3 regions of the Bacillus sp. CGMCC 1.16607 genome follow, and region 2 is predicted to be linked to each of the others. Evidence: riboswitches for the same ligand, from Rfam matches in the RefSeq annotation. Region 2 holds a riboswitch; each other region holds the start of a gene.
The links. Region 2 has a riboswitch for S-adenosylmethionine ahead of ACFSO7_RS15765 (YezD family protein). Riboswitches for the same ligand answer to the same signal wherever they lie in the genome.
Positions count from the first base shown of each region.

Region 1 (7,982 bases), on a different contig from region 2:
TGATCCATGATTACTTGACGATATAAGGCATCTAGGTTATTAGAAGACATCGCTAAAATACTCCTTTGTTTTGATAAGCCCTTGAACAAACTTATCAATATCTTCTTCCGTATTATATAGGTAGAAGCTTGCTCTTGCGGTAGCAGATTGTTTTAACCATCTCATGAGTGGTTGGGCACAATGATGTCCTGCACGGACAGCAATTCCTTCTGCATCAAGAACGGTCGCTACATCATGAGGATGAACATCATCAAGATTAAAGGTAACAACTCCAGCTCTTTTTGCTGGATCCTTAGGTCCGAAAATGGATATTCCCTCCACAGTCGACATTTTCTCTAGAGCATAGGCTGCTAGTTTATGTTCATGTTCAGTAATTTGGTCTAAACCAATCTGCTCTAAAAAGTCAATCGCCGCACCTAAACCGATGGCTCCAGCGATGATCGGTGTCCCTCCTTCAAATTTCCACGGGAGTTCCTTCCATGTTGAATCGTATAATTCAACAAAATCAATCATCTCACCACCAAATTCAATTGGCTCCATATTTTCTAAAAGCTTCTTCTTACCATATAATACGCCAATTCCGGTTGGTGCACACATTTTATGTCCAGAAAAAGCAAAGAAATCACAGTCTAAATCTTGTACATCTACTTTCAAATGTGGGGCACTTTGAGCACCGTCCACCACCATTATCGCTCCATTACTATGTGCAATTTGAGCAATTTCCTTGATTGGGTTAATCACTCCAAGGACATTGGAAACGTGCATGATGGAAACTATCTTTGTATTGGATGTGACAGTTACTCTAACATCTTCTAACGATATTGTGCCATCCTCTTGTAGAGGCAAATATTTCAACTGTGCTCCGGTTTTTTTCGCTACTTGTTGCCATGGAATGATATTGCTATGATGCTCCATATGGGAGATAACAATTTCATCTCCTTCTTTCAGGTTTGCCGCAGCGTAGCTTGCTGCAACAGTATTTAAAGCCGTCGTCGTTCCACGAGTAAAAATGATTTCCTCTGTCGACTTTGCATTAATAAACTTACGAACCTTTTCACGTGCCCCTTCATAACCATCGGTTGCTTTCGTACCGAGAGTATGAACTCCCCGATGAACATTCGAGTTATACTCGCGATAATACTTATCCAACGCTTCAATCACTTGAATCGGTTTTTGAGAGGTTGCTGCACTGTCTAAATATACGAGTGGATTTCCATTAACTTCTTGATTTAGAATCGGAAATTGGTTTCGAATATCCTGGATATTCATTATCTTACTTTCCTTTCAATCACTTCTGTTAATTGTTTTTTCACGCCTTCAATTGGAAGTGCGTTAACGACTGGTGCTAAGAAGCCATGAATGACAAGACGTTCCGCTTCAGTTTTTGAAATTCCTCGACTCATTAGATAGTAAAGCTGTAATGGATCCACGCGTCCAACTGATGCTGCGTGTCCAGCAGTTACATCATCTTCATCGATAAGTAGAATTGGGTTTGCATCTCCACGTGCCTTTTCACTAAGCATTAATACACGAGATTCTTGTTCAGCATTTGATTTCGATGCACCGTGTTCTATTTTTCCAATACCATTAAAAATTGAAGATGCTTCGTCCTTCATAACTCCGTGTTTTAGAATATGCCCATCTGTATGTTTTCCAAAATGAACAATGCTTGTAGTAAAGTTTTGAATTTGTTTTCCACGACCAACGACAACCGTTTTCGTGTTACCAACCGAACCATCTCCGATTAGGTTAGTTACGTTTTCTGAAATCGTGTTACCATCATTCATTAAGCCTAATGCCCATTCAATACGTGAATCCTTACCTGCTACACCACGACGATTCACATAAGTCGTAACGCCTTTAGCTAAATTATCAACTGCTCCATATTGAACTTGTGCATTTGATTTCGCGATGACTTCAGTAACGAGATTAAAGATTCCATCAGCTTCTTCAATCGTTGAAACATAGTTCTCTACATAAGTTACTTTACTATTATCTTCTGCCACAACTAATACATGGTTAAATAGATTAACCGATGCATCATCATGAACGAAAATTGCTTGGATTGGCTCTTTAAGCTCTACATTTTTAGGAACATATAAGAAAGCTCCACCATTAAGCAACGCCGCATGCAAAGCAGTTAATTTATGTTCATCTACTTTCACACCGTTTGTCATGAAATACTTTTGTAGTAAATCACTATGCTCTTTAGCAGCTGTAAAAATATCAGTAAAAATAACTCCGCTTTCTTTTAACTCCGTGGAAACTTCTAAATAAGCTGGAGTTGTGTTGTTTTGAATATATAGGTTTTTATTGCCAGCTTCTGTGTCAACTAAAGCCTTAACCGCTTCTGGTAGATCAGATAAAGATGGATAAGTGTTGCTCTTCACTTGATGTTGCGCAAATTGAGTGAAGTTCCATTTATCGATTTTTGTTTTATCAGGCTTCGGCAACGGTAGTTGCTCCGCACTTGCTATTGCCGTTTTTCTAAGTTCTTGTAACCAGACAGGTTCGCCATTTTCTTTTGAAAAATTAGCTACATACTCCTGATCAAATGGTAATTTTGTATCAATTGTCATGTTGATCCCCCTAACGCCTAAGCTTCTTGCCCAACTGTTTCGTCTTCAATTCCAAGTTCTTTCTTGATCCAGTCATATCCTTCTGCTTCTAAGCGTTGTGCAAGCTCTGGACCACCTGATTTCACAATACGACCTTGCATCATGACATGTACAAAATCAGGAGTGATATAGTTCAATAAACGTTGATAGTGAGTAATAATTAAACATCCGAAATCTTCACCGCGCATTTCGTTAATTCCTTTAGAAACAACTTTTAATGCATCGATGTCTAATCCAGAATCAATTTCGTCAAGAATCGCTAATTTTGGTTCAAGCATCATTAATTGTAGGATTTCGTTACGTTTTTTCTCTCCACCAGAGAAACCTTCGTTTAAGTAACGTTGTGCCATATCTTGATCCATTTCAAGAAAATCCATTTTCTCATCCATTTTACGAATAAACTTCATAAGAGAAATTTCATTTCCTTCACCAAGACGGCTATTCAAGGCAGAACGTAAAAAGTCTGCATTTGTCACACCATTAATTTCACTAGGATATTGCATTGCTAAAAACAGACCTGCACGAGCGCGTTCATCTACTTCCATTTCAAGTACATCTTGATCATCTAAAGTAATGCTTCCACTCGTTACTTCATATTTAGGGTGACCCATAATAGCAGAAGAAAGAGTTGATTTCCCTGTACCATTTGGCCCCATAATTGCGTGGATTTCTCCACCTTTTACTTCAAGGTTTAAACCTTTTAAAATTTCCTTCCCATCAATCGCTACATGTAAATCTTTAACCGTTAATGTTGACCCTGCCATATCTATACCTCCGAAATATACAAAGTAATATTTAATGACCTATTTTGATCATCAAACTTCATTCTCATTTTATTCTCATTACAATCTTATAACAAATAGAATCTGATAGCAACCATTTAAACTGATTTACACTATGTACATAATGTTAACTTAATTGGATCATAATAACATTGATGTATATCAAGTTTTAAACATATTTTGCTTAGTTTTTACTACCTTTATAAATTCATGTATGGGCAATATTCGCTCAAAAATAATTATCTTCAAACCTTTTTTCTTCCTTATTATATAGTAACAAAAAAAACTGACCAATTTTGGTCAGTTTTTTTTGTTGTTATTCAGATACAGGTACTACTGCACCCTTATATTTTTCAAGAATGAAATCTTGAATTTCTTTCGAACGTAGTACTTCAACTAACGTTTTGATTTCTTCTTTTGTTTCGTCACCATTTCTAACTGCAATTACGTTTACATAAGGCGAATCACTTTCTTCAATCGCAATGGAGTCTTCAATAGGATTTAAACCTGCATCGATTGCATAGTTTGAGTTGATTAATACGGCATCGCCTTCGTCATTATTATAAATTTGAGGAAGTAAAGATGCTTCGTATTCTGCATCAAAATTTAATTTTTTTGGGTTATCAATAATATCTTCAACTGTCGCTTTTGTTTTATCGATGCCTTCTTTTAAAGTAATAATGCCTTGTGATTCTAACATTGATAAAATACGTCCATGGTCTGCAACTGAGTTACTAACAATAATATGTGCACCTTCAGGAAGTTCATCTAGGCTTTTATATTTTTTAGAGTAAACACCGATTGGTTCGATATGAATACCACCAGCATTAACAAAATCATAACCGTTTTCAGCAATTTGTGCATTTAAATAAGGAATGTGTTGGAAATAGTTTGCATCTAATTCTTTTGATTCTAACGCTTGGTTTGGAAGAACATAATCTTGGAAAGTTGTAATTTCTAAATCGATTCCTTTTTCTTTTAACAATGGTTTTGCTTCTTCTAGAATTTCAGCATGAGGTACGTTTGAAGCACCTACAACTAATTTTTTTAATTCATCTTTCCCTTCCCCACCATCTGTTTTTTCCTCAGAAGTTCCACAAGCAGCAAGGACTAGTGCAACTGCTAATGATAAAATAATACTTAACCATTTTTTCATTTTAATCTCTCCTCTTATCTTTTATCTAATTTTCTAGTGATGAAATCACCAATGAATTGAATGACAAAAACTATGACTAATATAACAACGGTTGCCATAAATACGACATCGTAACGGCCCCTTTGAAAACCTTCCAAGTAAGCGAGGTTCCCTAATCCACCAGCACCAATAACTCCTGCCATCGCCGTAAATCCTACAAGTGAAATGGCTGTCACTGTTATTCCCGAAACTAAGGCTGGCATGGATTCAGGCAATAGCACTTTAAAAATAATCGTACTCGTTTTGGCTCCCATTGACTTTGCTGCTTCAATGACACCTTTATCAATTTCCCTTAAACCAATTTCAACCATCCGTGCATAAAATGGTGCTGCACCAATGATTAATGCCGGCAAAGCAGCGTTTTCTCCAATCATTGTTCCTACGATAAATTTCGTAAACGGAATGAGAAGAACAATTAATATAAGAAAAGGAATCGAACGGAAAATGTTAACAAATGCGCTGATGACTAGATTAATCGGTCTATTTCCCCATATATTCCCTTTTGAAGTTAGAAATAATAACAAACCGAGAAGAATTCCTAGTAAAAAAGTTGCCAACACAGAAATCCCTGTCATATAAAGAGTTTCGTTTGTGGCTTCCCACATTCGTTCCCAGTTCACATTAGGAAAAAATTTCTCAACCATTTGTGATCACCTCCACTCCAACTTGCTGTGAGCGAATATAATCAATCGCTTTCGTAATTTCTAGACTCTCACCATCTATATGAACAAACAACGTACCATAAGATCCATTTTGTGTTTGATTGATTTTACCTTGTAAAATATTCACAGTAACCTCATGATGGCGAATTAGATTTGTGATGAGTGGTTGCTCTGCATCGTCACCACCGAAAGTTAATTGGACAATCTTACCCTCTGGATAACGTTTTACTAGGTGATCAGCAATTTCCTTCGTTTCATCAGGCTCCGTAACTTGTTGGACAAATCTTTTTGTAATGGCTTGTTTTGGATTTTTAAACACATCCAAAACAGGACCAACCTCAACAATCTTTCCGCCTTCCATCACGGCAACACGGTGACAAATTTTTTGGATTACATGCATTTCGTGAGTTATTAATACGATCGTTAATCCCAATCTTTTGTTAATATCCACAAGTAAATCTAAAATGGAGTCTGTTGTTTGTGGATCAAGTGCCGAAGTGGCTTCATCACATAATAACACCTTTGGGTTATTAGCAAGTGCACGGGCAATCCCCACTCTTTGCTTTTGCCCACCACTCAATTCAGATGGATAAGCATTCTCCCTGCCATCCAGGCCGACAAGTTTTATCAATTCATCTACTCGTTTTTGTCTCTCCGCTTTTGCGATTCCCGCTATTTCAAGTGGAAAGGCAATGTTTTCTCTTACAGTTCTTGACCAGAGAAGATTAAAGTGCTGAAAGATCATACTGATTTCTTGACGGGCTTTACGAAGTGCACTTCCTTTTATCTTGGAAACTACACGACCTGCAACCGTTATTGTTCCATCAGTTGGAATTTCTAAACCGTTAAGCATTCGAATCAAGGTACTTTTCCCTGCACCGCTATATCCAATGACCCCGAATATTTCTCCCTCTTTTATTTCAATATTGACATCATCGACTGCTCTTACTTTTCCATTCTTGGAAGAGTATATTTTTTGTACATTTTTAATAGAAATCATTTATTTCACCCACTTTATTCCGTAATATCATTGTTTTAGAAAAATAAAACGCCTTTCTGCACAGATAAGCAGAAAGGCGTAATCAGACGATTTCCCTTTCTCTCATCTCCCAAAGTTTACACTTTGTGTGAATTGGCACCATTTCAACATTTGACCGTTGACGGTTGCCGGGCTTCATAGGGCACTTCCCTCCACCTCTCTTGATAAGAGCAAAAACATATCTATATTCAGTTAACACTTTAAAGCGTTTAAGTAATTTTCGTAATCACGAGTGATATCGTATCACGGAAAAAGTAGGGTGTCAATGCATTTTTCTACAATAAAATTTTGGTAATAATCGCTAATAAATACTAAACTTTTAAAGCTCTCGAACGAATTCCTGTCGATATTTCAATTGCTTGCTCAAGATCCTCGATTAAATCTTCGATATGCTCTATGCCCACGGATAAACGAATTAAATCTTCCGATACTCCGGCAGCGATTAATCCATCCTGATCCAATTGCTGATGAGTCGTGCTTGCAGGATGAATGATCAAGCTTTTCGCATCTCCAACATTAGCCACATGTGCCCAGAGCTCTAAAGAATCAATAAGTTTTGCTCCAGCCTCTCTACCACCTTTAATTCCAAACACTACCACTGAGCCTGCACCTTTTGGCAAATATTTCTCTGCTAACTCATAATCTCGGTGATCTTCATGTCCTGGATAAGCGATCCAAGCTACAGCAGGATGCTGTTCTAGATAATGAATCAGTTCTTTTGTATTGGCAATATGTTCCTTCATTCTCACATGCAAAGTTTCGAGACCAAGTGCAAATTGGAACGCATTTTGCGGACTTAAGGAAGGTCCTAAATCACGTAATAATTGAACTCTCGCCTTTATAATATAGGCAATGGGTCCAAGTACCTCACTGTAAACGATATTGTTGTAGCTAGGATCTGGTTCATTGAAACCAGGAAATTTCGATGAACTCCAATCAAACTTCCCACCATCAACAATTACTCCTCCTAAGGTTGTTCCATTACCCAATAACCATTTCGTTGCAGAATGAATAACGATATCTGCTCCATACTCAATTGGGCGGCAAAGGTATGGAGTTGCAAATGTATTATCTACGATGAGTGGTAGCCCATGTGAATGTGCAATTTCTGCAACTCTTTCAATATCTAACACTCGCAATGAAGGATTTCCGATGGTCTCAGCAAAAATGGCTTTCGTTTTGTCTGTTATGGCTTCGGCGAAATTCTCTGGTCGCTCTGGATCCACAAACGTTACTTTAATTCCATACTTTGGTAATGTTGTAGCGAACAAATTGTATGTTCCCCCATAAAGAGTGGAGGCTGATACGATTTCATCACCAGCTTGTGCAATGTTCAAAATAGCTAGAGTGATGGCAGCCATTCCACTTGCTACAGCCAATGCTCCCACTCCTCCTTCTAATAGGGCTACCCTTTCTTCAAAAACGGTGACAGTTGGGTTGTGAATTCTTGTGTATATGTATCCTGATTCCTTCAGTCCAAACAAGTTAGCTGCATGTTCTGTATTTTGAAATTGGTAGGCGTTATTTTGATAAATAGGCACTGCTCTTGCACCGGTGACAGGATCTGGTTTTAATCCCCCATGAACCCCTAATGTTTCAAATCGATATTTTTTTTGTTGTTCTGTCATTGCCATCTCTCCCTAAATTATATTTGAAGAGAAATCAAAAAACCTCTTCTAAAAGAAG
Region 1 covers NZ_JBHUJX010000018.1:173,071-181,052, forward strand. Annotated here, with positions in the region: gene sufU (Fe-S cluster assembly sulfur transfer protein SufU) at 1-50, opposite strand, end outside; gene ACFSO7_RS11110 (cysteine desulfurase) at 40-1,269, opposite strand; gene sufD (Fe-S cluster assembly protein SufD) at 1,269-2,579, opposite strand; gene sufC (Fe-S cluster assembly ATPase SufC) at 2,597-3,382, opposite strand; gene ACFSO7_RS11125 (MetQ/NlpA family ABC transporter substrate-binding protein) at 3,717-4,556, opposite strand; gene ACFSO7_RS11130 (methionine ABC transporter permease) at 4,571-5,239, opposite strand; gene ACFSO7_RS11135 (methionine ABC transporter ATP-binding protein) at 5,232-6,257, opposite strand; SAM riboswitch class I at 6,357-6,467, opposite strand; gene ACFSO7_RS11140 (O-acetylhomoserine aminocarboxypropyltransferase/cysteine synthase family protein) at 6,608-7,924, opposite strand.
Region 1: another riboswitch for S-adenosylmethionine. It lies ahead of ACFSO7_RS11135 (methionine ABC transporter ATP-binding protein); the one in region 2 lies ahead of ACFSO7_RS15765 (YezD family protein).

Region 2 (7,982 bases):
CAAGAATCATCTTCCGCTCTTTAATATGGGGGTCATTTAATGTTTGATCATATGAATAAATGGGACCTGATGGGATTCCATTTCTCTCTAATAAGTCAAGCCAATATTCTGAAGTTTGTTGGATTAATATCTCTTCTAACTCTTCTTCTAACTCGTCGACATGATCATTACGCAGACTATTCGTAAAGTAACGAGGGTCTGTAATCCATTCAGGTGTATGAATAACGTTGAGGCAAAGCTTTTCCCATAGCTTTTGATTGGCTGCACCAATTAATATCAATCCATCCTTTGTTTTATATCCTTGGTAAGGGGCAGAAACCCTATGGGCTGTTCCATTTCGTTTAGGTAATTCACCATTTCCAAAATAACTTGCTGCTTCCCATACTGTCCAGGCAAGTCCAGATTCAACGAGTGATATATCGATATATTGACCTTCACCTGTTTTTAGCTTATGAATATAAGCCATCAAAATAGAGCGAATCGCATTTTCTGCCGCTGCGATATCATGAATGGCGATTCCTACTTTAACAGGTTTTCCGCCTTTCTCGCCGGTCATATCCATTAAACCAGACATTCCTTGTGCTATAATATCAAATCCACCCTTTTGGCTGTAGGGTCCTGTTTGCCCATAGCCAGATATGGAACAGTAAATAAGTTCGGGATTTATATTTCTTAATGTTTCATAATCGATATGTAATTTAGTGGTAATACCTGGTCGGAAATTTTCTACCAGAACATCTGCTGTTTTAACAAGTTCATAGAGAACCTCTCTACCCTCATCACTTTTCAAATCGATACATATTCCTCTTTTATTGCGGTTCACCATCATATACATAAAACTTTCATCTTTTGTATATGGCCCCATTGAACGAGTGTCATCTCCGTTTGGGAACTTTTCAATTTTAATCACATCTGCTCCCATATCCCCAAGAACCATCGTGCAATAAGGACCCGCCAATACTTGAGATAAATCAATGACTCGGAGGCCATTTAACGCTTGCTTCATTGGTCTCACTCCTCTTTCTTAAAAATCCCCCCCTGATCAACTTTCTTTAATAACTTTAACTGATGGAAGATCTGAAACTTTTGAAACACCAGCCAAAGCGATAGAAACTTTTGTTTCTTGTATAAAATGTTCGAGCACTTTCTCTACACCTTTTTGACCAGCTATAGCTAGACCATATACGAATGGTCTGCCAATAAGAACGGCATCTGCACCTAAGGCAAGTGCTTTTACTACATCAGCTCCTCGACGAATTCCACTGTCTAAAAGAACAGGAATCTTTCCTTTAACTACTTCTACAATTTGAGGAAGGGCATCGATGGCTGAAATAACTCCATCAAGCTGTCTGCCACCGTGGTTCGAGACGATAATACCATCCACGCCATTTTCGATTGCCAATTTGGCATCTTCCGGATGAAGGATTCCTTTTAATAAAATAGGTAAAGATGTTTTCTCTTTTAGAGCGGCGACATGCTTCCAATTAAGTGTAGGATGATGAATATTATTAAGAATTCCTTCGATGATTGCATCAGAATCTTGATTTTCTAAGGAATTTAGAAAAACTGAATCTGTCTCGTAATTCGCTTTCCCGATTCCCTGTTTTAATGGAGAAAACCGATTTTTCATATCTTCTTCGCGCCAGCCCATCATAACCGTATCAACGGTTAATACAATGGCTTCATAACCTGATTCTTCTGCCCGTTCGACCATATGATAAGCAATTTCTTCATTATTTGACCAATAAAGTTGAAACCATTTTGAACTTTCTTCAGCAACCGCAGCCACATCTTCTATGGAATAACTCGAAACTGTGCTTAACACAAAAGGAATGTTGTGAGTGGATGCCCCTTTTACTGCAGCCAAATCAGCATCTTCATGTGCAAGCTTAAGCATTCCTACTGGAGCTAATAAAAACGGATACGGGTATGTTCGACCAAATAAAGTAATACTCGTATCCACATTGGATACATTAGACAATACTCTAGGAATGACCGAAAGCTTTGAAAAGGAATCGCTATTCTTCCTTAACGTCTCTTCTCCACCAGCCCCCGATCGAACATAACCAAAACCGCCTACCGACATTTTCTTTCTTGCTTCCTGCTCCAACTCTTCAAACGAAATCGGAAAATATTCTGATGAGTTAATACTTTGTAGAAAGGCATCATTCTCTTTTGTTTTCGTACTCATTATTTATTCCCTACCATTCTATTTAAACTGTGGTTTTCTTTCTTCCAAAAATGCTTGAATCCCATCCTTATAATCTTCTGAATGGAATGATTTCAATATGAGTGAAGAAATCGCCTCATCCTCTTCGATAGCTCCATCTAAAATGGATTGGATCACCTTTTTCATTCCAGTAGTCGATACGGTTGACCTTTCTGCTAATTGCTCGGCCAATTGCAATGCTTGCCCTTGTATTTCATCGCTGCTCTGTACATAGTCTATTAATCCGATTCGCAAAGCTTCCTTTGCATCAACTAAATTTGCAGAGAAAAGTAGCTCTTTTGTTTTTGATGGTCCTACCGTATCTAGTAATCTTTTCGTGCTCGTTAAGTTATAAATAAATCCGAGTTTAGCAGCTTGAATTCCCAGTAGACTATCATCGGAGGCAAAGCGAAAATCACAGGCAAGTGATAATTCTAGCCCTCCACCAACAGCAAGACGTTGGATCACAGCAATGGTTGGTTTAGAAAATCGATATAGCCTATCAACGGCATAAAGAGCTTTATCATTGTATTCTTTCGCCTTCTTTTCTGAGAAGCGATTTTCCAAAAACTCTGTAATATCAGCACCAGCTGAAAAAGCCGTTTGATCAATTCCTTTAATGATAAGCACTTTAATAGAAGAATCCTGTTCAACTTCTTCTATTAAAATGGGCAATTTTTCAAACATGGCTAAAGTGAACGCATTCTTTTTATCTGGTCGATTGATAATCAACGTAGCGATCGATCCAGTTTTTTCAATATAAAGCTCTTTTGGCAAAATCTCACCCTCTAGTCCTTTTTCAACTGTGTAGCTAATTTATTTCCTATTGTTTGAATGCTTTGTACGATCACAATCAAAATAAACACGGTGGCATACATCACGTCAACCTCATATCGTAAATGCCCGAAGCGATACGCTAAATCTCCAAGTCCTCCCGCGCCAACTAAACCTGCCATCGCGGTTGCTCCAATTAAACTTACTGTTGCAATCGTAAGTCCTAGAACAAGCGATGACCTTGATTCCCTTAACATAACGTTCCAAATGATATGTCTCTTCTTAATCCCCATCGCTTGATACGCTTCAATGACACCATGGTCCATTTCTAATAAGGCTGTTTCTACTAATCTAGAAATATAGGGAGCTGTATAAATAACTAGAGGAACAATGACTCCTTTTACCCCTATCGTTGTTCCAGCAACCCATTTTGTAAAAGGTAAGATAAAGAATAATAAAATGATAAAGGGGACGGACCGAATAATATTAATCAATAGGTTTAATCCATGATAGGTCCATTTATTTTCAAGCGGTTGACCAGATCTTGTTAACACTAAAAGAATACCAAGCCCAGTTCCGACTAAAACAGACAACACAAGAGAAATCGAAACCATTTGAAACGTTTCTCCTAATGACTTACCAATAATCGGGATCCACTGCTCAGTAAATGTCTCAAATCTGTCCATTGATTATCCCTCCAACTCTTCGACACCGACACCATGTTCTTTTAAAAATTGTATAGATTGGTCGATTTCATTTTGATCTCCAATTAAGTGAACCACTAAATTACCGACAATCCCATTTTTTAATTCAATAATATTAGCTGTTAAAATATTGGGTTTGACGTTAAACTGTTTGCTTACTAAAGCTAGTAACGGCTGCCCTGTTGATTCCCCGACAAAAGTAAGTCGTAGCACCGAACCTTTCACTTTCAATTGTTTGATTAATGAAGGGGATAACTTTCGTTGCGAGATCGTATTTAAAAACTTCGTCGTCGTCTCTTTTTTGGGCTTTGTAAACAAGTTAATAGCAGAGTTTTGTTCAATTACTTCACCGTTCTCCATAACATATACGTAGTCACAAATCTTTTGAATGACATTCATTTCATGTGTGATTAGGAGGATTGTAATTCCTAATTCTTGATTAATTTTCAATAATAAGTCCAAAATGGAATCCGTTGTTTCAGGATCCAAAGCACTTGTAGCCTCATCGCTTAATAAAATTTCTGGCTCCCCAGCAAGGGCTCTTGCAATGGCGACACGTTGTTTTTGCCCCCCTGACAGCTGGGCGGGGTAGGCATTATGTTTATCTGATAATCCTACTATTTCTAAATATTTATTTACCCGACTTTGAATTTCTTCCCTGTTCACTCCCATTAGCTTTAATGGAATAGCAATATTATCAAAGACTGTTGCTGTTTTTAATAAATTAAAATGTTGAAAGATCATCCCTATTTTCTTTCTTTTTTCTTGTAGATGACTAGCAGATATAGTGGTAATTTCCTCTCCATTTATAAAAACTTGACCACTCGTTGGTTTTTCAAGTAAATTAACACAGCGAATCAAGGTACTTTTTCCTGCACCACTATAGCCAATCACACCATGAATTTCTGCCTTATGGACGTGGATATTAACATCTTTTACGGCTTCTACAATCCCTTTTTTCGTTTCAAATTTCTTGGAAATATTCTTTAATATAATCATGTTGTTGTTCCCCCTTTTTAAAAGAGGTGATGAATCACCTCTTCTTATTAATCCCAGCTCGGAATGACGGAACCACCAAATGTCTTCTCGATGAATTGCTTTACTTCTTCAGACTGATAAGCCTTTTTAAGCTTTTTTAGTACTGGGTCATTTTTGTTTTCTTCACGCACTACAAGGTAATTAACATATGGTGAATTCGTTGACTCTAAAAGGATGGAATCCTTCTTCGGGTTTAGTCCAGCCTCTAAAGCAAAATTCGTGTTAATGGCAGCTGCATCTAGTTCACTTAATTGCTTCGGAATTTGAGCGGCGTCTAATTCAATATATTCTAAATCAAGCTTGTTTTCTTCTAAATCATAGATCGAAGCTGTTTCTCTTTTATCTTCTTTAATTTTTATGATTCCTGCTTCTTCAAGAATATATAAAGCACGTGCTCCGTTTGTAGGATCATTAGGTAAACCTACTTTCGCTCCTTTTGGTAGGTCTTCAATGCTAGCAAACTTGTCAGAATACACTCCCATTGGGTTTAGAATGGTTTTAGCTACTTCTACTAATTCGGTATCATGGTCTTCGTTAAATTTCTCTAAGAACGGTTTGTGTTGATAACTGTTTACATCTAATTCACCTTCAGCTAATGCAGTATTTGGCATAATGTAATCCGAAAAGACGACTAGCTCGAGTTCCAAGCCTTCTTTTGCAGCAACCTCTTTTACTTTTTCAACAATTTGTTCATGTGGCCCTGAAGTCACTCCGATTTTTAATTTCTTGTCATTTAAATGTTTCCCATCCCCAGAAGCCGTTTTTCCACATGCTCCAAGAACTCCTACTAATAGTATTAAAGATAAAATGATTGCTAGCTTTTTCATTTGCTTTCCTCCTGTTTGTTTTTTAAATATGTCGTTTCACTTTCACCCAATTTGACTGGATAGAATTGGTTGCCTTCTGTCTCATCATCAAATTGGCGCAGAAGGGCCATTTCTTCTATTTCGACCAGGACAAGATCGACTGTCAGAACTTGATTTTTCCCTTTTACAAGATGTCCACCAAAAACATTTCCTTTATGGTCACACATCGTGCCATGAATATGAACTTCATATTGGTTGTCACGCTGACAAACCACACCCGTTCCATTCAAAAATTCAATTGGACCTTCCACTTCATTAAGTTCACCATATCCAGCACCAATCTTCGAATTTACCTTCGGGACTAAATAAAAATATCCCGATCGCAATAAACTGCCAAAACAATTTAAGATAGAGGCGTATTTTATCCCATTTTCTTTGCATACCTGTTCAATTCCTGTTATCAGGTCAGTGCCAGGTAGCAGTCGGGCCGCTACTGTTTTTCCAGTGTCTCCAACAGCACAATGAATTCTTACCCCATTATTTATGTCACCTCCAAAAATGTAATAGAACCCCTTCTTTTTTGAACGAAAAAGGCCCCAATAAGGCTTACATACTTTATGTAAGTCTTATTGGGGCCTCTGGTCGTCCAGTCAGCCCGGGAATATTTAGTTCTTAAATTGGAACGTGTTTACTCACTTTCCATTATCATTTTACCTACTTCAATCAATCTTTTTATCTGTAAACCGTCTTTTCTCAGTCGATTCAACTTGAGTGATTTTTCCATCATGTACAGTAACGACTACCGATCCGAATTCTAATTTTTTTAATGTATCAATGATATGATCTAAAGTTTTTTGATTAATCTCTTTCATATTACCCTCCATATAAAAAACCTCTTCTTGGCAACGGCAAGAAGAGGTCAAAGTGATCTAACTCTTCTTATCTATCAAGCTTAAATGCTTGCTGGAATTGGCACAGTTCTCACGAATGAGTTGTTGCCGAGGTGTCATCGGGCCAGTCCCTATACCTCTCTTGATAAGAAAATTTTATTTTTTTATATAAATTAAAAATCCCTCCTATGTTAACTTGATAACATAAGAAGGGACGGAAGATGACATCTCTTAACTTATCTACCAAGCTTTACGCTTGTTGGAATTGGCACAGTTCTCAAAAGGAGTCTGCTGCCGAGGCTTCAAAGGGCCAGTTCCCTCCACCTCTCTGGATAAGATTTAATTATGATACTGTTGATTCTATAATACCTATTTAAAAATTGTCAACAACAAATTTGATTTTTTTAAAAAGAATATGCCAACTCTGTTTGTAAAGTTGACCAACTTTACGTGGATCTTTTCCATTATCGGGATTATTTGATTAACATGGTTACGAGAAAAATAATCGAGACACAACAAATCGCTGGAATCGAAAAAAATAGATTCGCTTTTAATCTAGCCTGATAATATGATTCATGGCTCACATACTGTTTACTATTAGGATGCGCTAAAATGAGTTTATCCCATAAATTGCTTATCCAATACAAAATAAAAAGAGAGAATCCAATTAAGATAATGATCTTAAAAAGAACAGGGGGTAATACGACTATGGCCACGCCAGTTGTCCCGATCATTTGAAAGTACCCCTTTAAATACGCGAAATTCCTGCCAATCATTTTTAAAAATAGCTCGATAAAACCGTTCTGTGCTGTGCGTTTCTTGAAGACTCTCTTAGACTGACGAAATAGTAATGGCTTTTTCCTATTTGATGTTTTTGTCTTTTCAATTTCTGGAGATGCTCTGAATATAATATTCAAGTAACGTAATCGTTCTTCATTTTCTTTTCTTACTTCTTCTTGGAAATTTCTCGTTGTAGACACCTTTGGGAGCGTAAGTGCCAGTGATATACCTATAAATAGAATGGCTAAAGCGAATGAATATACTGGCTGAAATACTAGGGGTGAGAAAAAGAACATATTACATAAAAATAAGGTAATCACAATCAACCACAAGATAAATTTTTCTATCCAACCCGTAAATCTAGAAATGAATACCGTTTTGATACAAATAATCAAAAAAGTTAGGCCGATGTAAAATAACGAAAATCCTACGATTTCTAAAGTATCGTATGAAAAACGATGAAATAAAAAGGGCAGAGCAACGATGACAAACAAAATAATTTGAAAAGCCGCTTTCCCTAACGAAAAGGCAAATGCCCATTTCTTCATATTCAAAAATTTCTTTATATGTTTTAAAAAATAGATCCCATCTGCTTCTTTAACAAAAGTACGAAAACTCCCAGCCCAACTGACTAAAAAAGCAATGGAAATAAGTATGTAAATAGACAAGTATTCACTCCATGTTGGAAGTTCCAACCACCAAGAACGATAAATAAAAATAGCAATAATTGAACTTGGAACTACTAAATATAACATAATTGTCCAGTCTAAAACGATTTTAA
Region 2 covers NZ_JBHUJX010000022.1:146,960-154,941, reverse strand. Annotated here, with positions in the region: gene ACFSO7_RS15800 (CaiB/BaiF CoA transferase family protein) at 1-1,006, opposite strand, end outside; gene ACFSO7_RS15795 (alpha-hydroxy-acid oxidizing protein) at 1,043-2,191, opposite strand; gene ACFSO7_RS15790 (enoyl-CoA hydratase/isomerase family protein) at 2,210-2,986, opposite strand; gene ACFSO7_RS15785 (methionine ABC transporter permease) at 2,998-3,669, opposite strand; gene ACFSO7_RS15780 (methionine ABC transporter ATP-binding protein) at 3,673-4,686, opposite strand; gene ACFSO7_RS15775 (MetQ/NlpA family ABC transporter substrate-binding protein) at 4,734-5,552, opposite strand; gene ACFSO7_RS15770 (PPC domain-containing DNA-binding protein) at 5,549-6,058, opposite strand; gene ACFSO7_RS15765 (YezD family protein) at 6,251-6,403, opposite strand; SAM riboswitch class I at 6,468-6,573, opposite strand; SAM riboswitch class I at 6,655-6,760, opposite strand; gene ACFSO7_RS15760 (ABC transporter permease) at 6,895-7,982, opposite strand, start outside.

Region 3 (7,982 bases), on a different contig from region 2:
TGAATAAAATGAATTCATTAGAATAAAGGCTCTATCCTTTAATGAAGGAAAGAGCCTATTCTTTTTTCTTTGTTATCTAAATTAAACGCTATGATATTTACGGGGAAAAGGTATCTAAACAATGAAATTGTTCAAAAATAAGGAATGAAGAGTTAAATTTAATACAGGTCTGAATTTTTCCTTTACAAATATGATCCCCTCTTGTCCATCGTCAGTCCCATCATTCAATAATTCAACCGTAGGATTGACCTGATGGATTTCCTTTGCAAGTTTTACAACTAAGGCTTGAGTTATCCCCCTGCCATTATTCAGTGTTTTCCTAAAACTAATCCAACTTTGATTGTTAGGTAGTATTCCTCCAGAAATCATTCCGATAATATCCCCTTCCAATTCCGCAACAAGGACAATCTGATTTAATTGAGTATAATACTGGAGGATTTTGCAATACTCTACCTGATCACTGACATAGTAATATTTTTCGTCTGCCTTTTCATACCACTGGTGATACAAATAAAGGAGTTTATCAAAATCATTAGGATGATAACTTCGAATAATAAGATTAGGAACCTTTCGATTCATGCTGTTAATGGCTTCTCGGACATAAGCAAAGTCTTTTCCAGATAAAGATAATAGATTAGAAATACTATAATGACGTTCTAAAACGTTTCTCCCTTTTGTTTTATAAAAGGAAAACTGAAAGTATTGATCGAACAATTCAGAGCCCTGTAGGAAATTCAATTGTGCTTCATTAAGCATAGATACACAGGTAAATGATTCAATATTCTTATTCCATTTATTGCAAAAAAACAGACATTTATATAAAACATTTACTACTTGATCGGGGTTTCCGAAACCAAAAGGTACACATGTAAGTTCTAATGCATTCTTACTACTTGAATATCGGAAAGTAACGAGCATGTTATCTATAATCGAATATAGAATATTTAAATAGTTGGAGGATGCCCATAAATAAGGAAAAGCTGAAGTCCATTCATTTGTAGGTATACTTGATTTTTTTATATATTCGTAATAAATATGAATATCATCTATTTTTAGCCATTTAAACTTCCATCCACTAGTTTTTTCTAATTCGGATATGATGTCCATTTTTTTCTTGCGTCACCTCTTTCATTATAATTCGTGTATGGTAAATTATTGAAGAGTAATAAAAGTGGTTATTCTAAGAAGTTCTGATATCAGTTTATTCTAGTTTAAGATGAATTAATATTAAGTGTGAATAAAGATATTAAAGGGGAGAGGAATAGAGATGTATAAATTAAACATTCGAAAAATGACCAAAAAAGACGAAAAATTCATCATTGGGTTATCTGCTCGTTTTACTGAGTTTGATTTTATGGAGTGGAGAGACTCAAAGAAAATGAAAGAGGCACAATTCAAGATGGCGGAAGAAGCGATCAATAATACTGATCCAGATTCAGATATTTTTGTAATAGAGGATGAAAAGGAGACATTATTAGGTTTTCTACATATGACTACAAATACCGATTATTTTACAGGTGAAAGCCAAGGTTATATTTCATCCATTGCTGTTTCAAAAGAAGGTGAAGGTAAAGGAATTGCAAGAAAACTTATGGAAAAAGCGGAAGATTGGTCAAAGGAAAAGGGATTTAAGCAATTAACATTAAATGTATTTGCTGGTAACGAAAGAGCAGTAAATTTTTATTCAAAATTAAATTATGAAAATGAGATAATTAAAATGGTAAAAGAATTGAAATAGAATGGAAGTTTCTAAATGTAGTTATTTTAGACTTTTAGGCTGCTTTCTTCGTAATTTGTCTAAAAATTGTCGAATTTTTCTGTAAAATAGAAAGGGAAAATGTATAGGTCTGTAGAACTATATGTATTAATCATTTATAAGGAGTTGACAACTATGGGCAATAATTTATCAGTATTAATTTGTGATGATTCCGTTTTAATTCGAAAAAAATTAAGAGGTATATTGGAAAAATGTAAATGTGAAGATATTTTCGAAGCGGAAAACGGAAATGAAGCGGTAGAATTAGTGAAGGTCCAGAGCCCTGATTTAATATTTATGGATATTGTAATGCCTAATAAAGATGGAATTCAAGCGTTAAAAGAAATTATGGAACTGAAACCTGATGCGAAAGTGATCATGGCTTCATCCGTTGGAACAAACGAACATCTTAAAAAAGCTTTAGAAAATGGTGCCTATGATTTTATTCAGAAACCGATTTCCCTCGAAGCAGTTACAAATCTTATTGAAAAGGTTTTGAAGGAGGGAAGTGTGAATGTTTAGTCAATATTTCGGTCATTATTTATTGAATCGTGAATTAATAACGAGAGAACAACTAGCTGACGCACTTGAATTTCAAGCATCAGTACATGTCAAATTTGGGGTCATTGCAGTTGATGAAGGCAATATGACTCCGTTACAAGTAGAAGAGGTTCATGAAAAGCAAAAGCAAGTCGATAAACGCTTCGGTGAGATTGCGATGGAGTTAGGCTACTTAACGAATGAACAGGTCGAATCTCTTGTTTCAGCTCAAAAGCAAAGTCACTTATTTCTAGCTCAAGCACTCGTTGACCGTGGATATATGACGATTGAACAATTTGGAAATGCTCTAAATGATTATAAAAAGGAAAATAGTCTTTCTGATGATCAATTTGAAGCAATCAAGGGAGGAAGCATTGAAGCATTAGTTGAAAATATATTTAATGATAAAGATTCCTCACAAAATGTTATTTTCGGAAAATATCTATCTCTTTTTGCAAAAAATCTAATTCGCTTTGTCGATGATGCTGTTTATTTAGAAATAAGTGGATCAAAAGGTGATCAAGGAGAAAATTGGTTAGTACATCAAGAAATTATTGGAGACTCTCCACTTTTTACAGCGATGTCTACTAACGAAGAAGTATTCCTACATATTGCTTCCAAATATGCAGAGGAAGAATTAACGGAAGTGGATGAACTCGCTAAAGCATCGGTCAGTGAATTTTTAAATCTCCATAATGGGATATATTTAGTGAATATGTCGAACTGGGGCGTAGAGCTCAATATGAAGCCTCAGGAAGTGTTGGAAAATGCAACCGTTACTGGCGATTCATTACTAGTTACCGTCCATACTAGCAAAGGTTCTTTCCAATTAATCATGTCCAATCAACCTAGTAGCATCACGATTGAGCGACAAACTCAGCTTGCATAGATTTTAATTAAAGAGGTTACTCAAATAAAATGAGTAGCTTCTTCTTTTGTCTTAAAAAATGGAACAATTAAAAAATTCATAAAGGAAAAGTGCTTTTAAGTATAGAAGAATAATAAACACTAGTTTTAAAAATAATTTATTTGGAGTGTTTGTTATGAAAATGGAAGAAGTATACGGGAACTTGCCTGTTATAGAAACCGAGAGACTTATTCTTAGAAAAGTAACATTGGACGATGCGAATGATGTGTTTTTATATGGTTCAAATGAAGAGGTATCCAAATATGTAACATGGAATACTCATCAAACTCTATCAGAATCGGAAGGGTTTATTCAATTTATACTAGAGCAATATGAAAATAAGAAACTGGGATTATGGGGAATCGAATATAAGGAAAACGGCCAATTTATTGGGACGATCGATTTTGTTTCCTGGCAGCCACATCATAAAATCGCAGAGACTGGATATGTTCTTTCTCAAGATTATTGGAGTAAAGGAATTATCACAGAAGCAGCAAAAGAATTAATCAAATTTGGCTTTGAAAATATGGATTTAGCTCGTATACAAGCGAGATGCTTTATAGAGAATATTGGTTCATGGAAGGTAATGGAGAAAATAGGAATGACTTTCGAAGGAATCATTAGAAATGGTATGTATATAAAAGGAAAACAACATGACCTTAAAATGTATTCAATTATAAAAGAAGAATATTTTGCCGAAAATAAATAATCGATGCTCGTACCACTGTAATGAATAATAGCAGTGGTATTTTTTTATGAAAAATATCCAACTCAGAGAAGTTAGGTTGGAGGGACGATAATCTAGAAAGAGTTTGGGAAGTTTATTGGGCAAGGATGATGAAACGAAACTGAACCTGTTTCCGTCTTATTATATAGAGACTTTCAAGGAGGGATTAATTTTGAAAAAACGATTAATGGGTGTCATTGCCCTTATGTTAATAGTAAGTATATCTTTGTTCGGTTGCTCCGTTAGTGGAAAGGGGGCTAACGTGCAGGAACAGCAAGAGAAAGATCAGGAGCAATCGACTGAATCGGTAGAGAAAGTGATTACAAATCTAATTACGGACTTCGGCAGTAAACTCCAAAACGTTTCTCTTCTAGCCCCGGAAGAAAGTGTGAAAAAAAGTATAGAGGAGAACTATGGGGATTTTATTTCATCTCCACTTCTTTCAAAATGGATGAATAATTCGGAAATCGCCCTTGGAAGGTTGGTATCTAGCCCATGGCCAGATCGTATTGAAGTCCTATCCATTGTAAAAGTAACGGAAAATACGTATGAAGTGAAAGGCGAAATCAAAGAGGTTACAAGTGTAGAGAAAGCGCAAGGCGGAGTTGCAGCCAAGCGACCTATTACTCTAAAAGTGAAAAAAATCAACAATCACTGGCTGATTGATGATGTCACGATGGGTGATTATGAAGAAGCTAACTCCATTGTTTATAAAAATTCTCAGTATGGCTTTCATTTCTCCTTACCGAAAAGTTGGAAAGATTTTCAGATTACTACTGAAAAATGGGAGGGTCTTGCTTTAGATAGTGCGCAGGGTGAGAAGGTTGTTGAAACGGGTCCTATGGTACTGATTCGTCATCCAGAATGGACTTTAGAAAATCAACGACAAGATATTCCAATCATGATCTTTACTCTCAAACAGTGGGAATCACTTTTAAATGAACAATTCCATATTGGGGCAGCTCCGATCGGTCCAAGAGAACTTGGTCGAAATAGCAACTATGTTTTTGCCTTGCCCGCACGTTATAATTTTGCCTTCCCGACTGGCTATGAGGAAGTGGAAAAGATATTAAATGATCATGCACTTCAGCCAACAGAAAATATGGAGTAGCTAGTAATGGAGTATAGGAATCTATAGGTGCGGAATTTTAGCACTTTCTATCCAATCAGTGCCTGTATAAGCACAAGGAGTTAGTACTTTCTTTTAGAAGAACGATTATAATAATTGCTTTTGATGGAATCAAGTAGAATATTTTCGGTAGCTGCGAACTGAATTTTCACCATAGAATTGGGATCAATGAGATGAATGAGTGGTTGATCTATATCTTTAAAATACTTTAAAGCCTCCAATGCTTGTTGATCCCATTCTTTGTAATAATGTAAAAGATCATCAGGGTTAACCTTCTTTCGTTTCGTTCCTTCCTCTGGGATGCAATCAAAAGACATTCCAACATTATAGGTCCCGTAATCACTTGTTAATTGTTCACCAGGTAGAATGTCACGAATAGCTATTTCAAAGTCATAAGCTGTTCCTATACAATTCGCATGAAAACTATGATTTACATATCTGCCAAGATCCCAGCAAAGAATATATTGACCATTTTTATTACGGAAAGAATATTTATTGATAAATCTCCGTCTATGTTTATCCAATTTAGCAACAAACTCTGGTTCTAGTATTTGGTCCATCTCATCCAAAGCCCATGTAATGGTTCCTTTGGGAATAAATGTAGTTGCTATCACTCCAAATCCTATTTGATCATTGATATAATGTAACTTCGTATAAGGAAACATCATATGCGTTGTGCTCCTTTTTTGTTGATTTTTTATCTTATATACTATGCTGTCGGGACAAGTTTGTTGATGAAAGATTCGGTGACTATGTATGAAGGGGCAGGTACCATAATCGAACAGCGCTTGACACTGTTCGATTATTTATTAGCTTAGTTCAATCAATCTCTTCTTAACCAAGTTTATCAATGGTTGTCTAGCATATTCACCTTTACTTTATCCTTCATTTACGAATTCAGGCTGAACTACATTTGCATATAAGGTATGATTAAATACCTTTACTTCATATTTTTTAAAGTGGATAAGACTCTCGTATTCTTTCAGACTTCCCTTATATAAAATATAGCTTTTCTTAGAGCTAGATTGATATCCTGTTGTAAGGATTGTTCCATATTTAGCAAGTTGTGAATATAATTCTTCCGATCTAGCCTGACTTTTATCATAAAATAATAAGTAGATCTTTTGCCCATCACTTTGTTTCTCGCAAGATGTGTTGACTGTATTAATGTTTACCTCACGATTGATGGGTTTGGTTAAATATATCGATAATAAATCTTCGATGACTGCGCTAGAAGTCGCTTCTGCTCCAGCACCTGCTCCTTGTAAAGTCAAATAGCCAAGAATGTCAGTTTTTAGTCGAATAGCATTATCGACATTTTCGACTCCGTATAAAGGATGATCCGAATCAACAAAAACCGGCTTAATCTCGACATGTAAATCACTGTTTATAAGAACGAGATGTTTTACACGGAGTCCAAGCTGAGATGCCAATTGTATTTCATCTATTGTGATATTTGTAATACCTTCGACATTCACTTGCTTCCAATCAGGTTGACGGCCAAATATCCAATCGCATAACACCATTGCTTTAAAAAAAGCATCAATCCCTTCAATATCATTCGTTGGATCTGATTCTGCATATCCTTTTTGTTGAGCAAGTTCTAGGGCTTTCTCGAAGGAAGCTCCCGCTGTTCGCATATTGGATAAGATAAAGTTGGAGGTCCCATTAAGAATTCCTTCCACATTCTCAATTTGATTGCCTACTAGTAATTCCTTTATCGTTCTTAAAATAGGAATTCCTCCGGCTACGCTTGCTTCATACACAAAACGTACATGGTGAGCCGAAGCAAGATCCCTTAGTTCTTTTCCATGTTTGGCTATCAAGTCTTTATTGGCGGAAACTACATGGCAGCCAGATTGTAAAGCTCGCTTTATATAACTAAATGCTGGTTCGATGCCTCCCATTACCTCAATCACAACATCAGGAGCTTCGTTGAGAAATAAGTACTCAAAGCAAGTGGTAATTAACGTCTGCTTATCAATCTCACGAGGTTTTTCTTCATCCTTTATCAAAATCCCTGTAATTTCAAATGTTTTTCCAATTAATGAAGCGAATTTCTCCTCACGTTCTGTTAGTGCTGTATAAGTTCCAAAACCAACAGTCCCCAGACCCAATAAAGCCACTTTAATTTTTTTCATTGTTTACTCCTCTCGAATCTAAAGATTTAGGCTTATCGTGAAGAAAATAAAAACCCCTCCATCACGAGATAGAGAGGTTAAAAAAATTCCGATCTCTTATCTCTCAAAGTTAAAAAACTTTGAAGGATTTAGCACCTTTTCAAACGATATGTTTGAAGGTTGCCGGGCTTCGCAGGGCCTTTCCCTCCGCCACTCTTGATAAGACTATTCAAATTAATACAAATATTAACAGGAAAAAATTACATGGTCAATACTTTTATTACGACACATATTGCATGGGAGCAAATGAACAGTTTCAAAATACTAAGACTAACTTTTTCCTCTAGTACATTGTCTACCTTATTCGTTTATAAAGATTGACGATTTTTGCTATTTTCATATTCAGATATAATGATTAATTTCACCATAATCTCTTCTTCAAATCTTTCTATTAATTCATGAAAATTATTTTCATGAAAAACGATTTCCCCAGTACTTTCTGTCTTGACTAACATTACCCAATTTTTGGCTAAAACGTGATAAAGTGTGTTTAGTTGTTTCTTAGATAATTTCAGGTTGTCAATTTTTCCAGGGACGAAGGAAAAGTCAATTTCGGGTACAAATTCAAATTTCTCTTTTAGCCATGTTTGAATCCCGCCAAGTGTATTGAATTTCATTTTATAGCCGGTTTTTATGGCTTCTACTATGTCTTCGTTATGAGTTTCCGCATACGAAAAAAATGTGTCATAACTGTAATATGGCTCCTCAGCTACTTTAAAGGGAGAGATGTCTTCATTAACTTT
Region 3 covers NZ_JBHUJX010000019.1:20,408-28,389, reverse strand. Annotated here, with positions in the region: gene ACFSO7_RS12560 (phosphatidylglycerol lysyltransferase domain-containing protein) at 115-1,107, opposite strand; gene ACFSO7_RS12555 (GNAT family N-acetyltransferase) at 1,268-1,738, shown strand; gene ACFSO7_RS12550 (response regulator) at 1,892-2,278, shown strand; gene ACFSO7_RS12545 (cyclic di-GMP-binding domain-containing protein, MshE-related) at 2,271-3,185, shown strand; gene ACFSO7_RS12540 (GNAT family N-acetyltransferase) at 3,340-3,912, shown strand; gene ACFSO7_RS12535 (hypothetical protein) at 4,103-5,041, shown strand; gene ACFSO7_RS12530 (SET domain-containing protein) at 5,122-5,727, opposite strand; gene ACFSO7_RS12525 (homoserine dehydrogenase) at 5,938-7,200, opposite strand; SAM riboswitch class I at 7,294-7,405, opposite strand; gene ACFSO7_RS12520 (hypothetical protein) at 7,548-7,982, opposite strand, start outside.
Region 3: another riboswitch for S-adenosylmethionine. It lies ahead of ACFSO7_RS12525 (homoserine dehydrogenase); the one in region 2 lies ahead of ACFSO7_RS15765 (YezD family protein).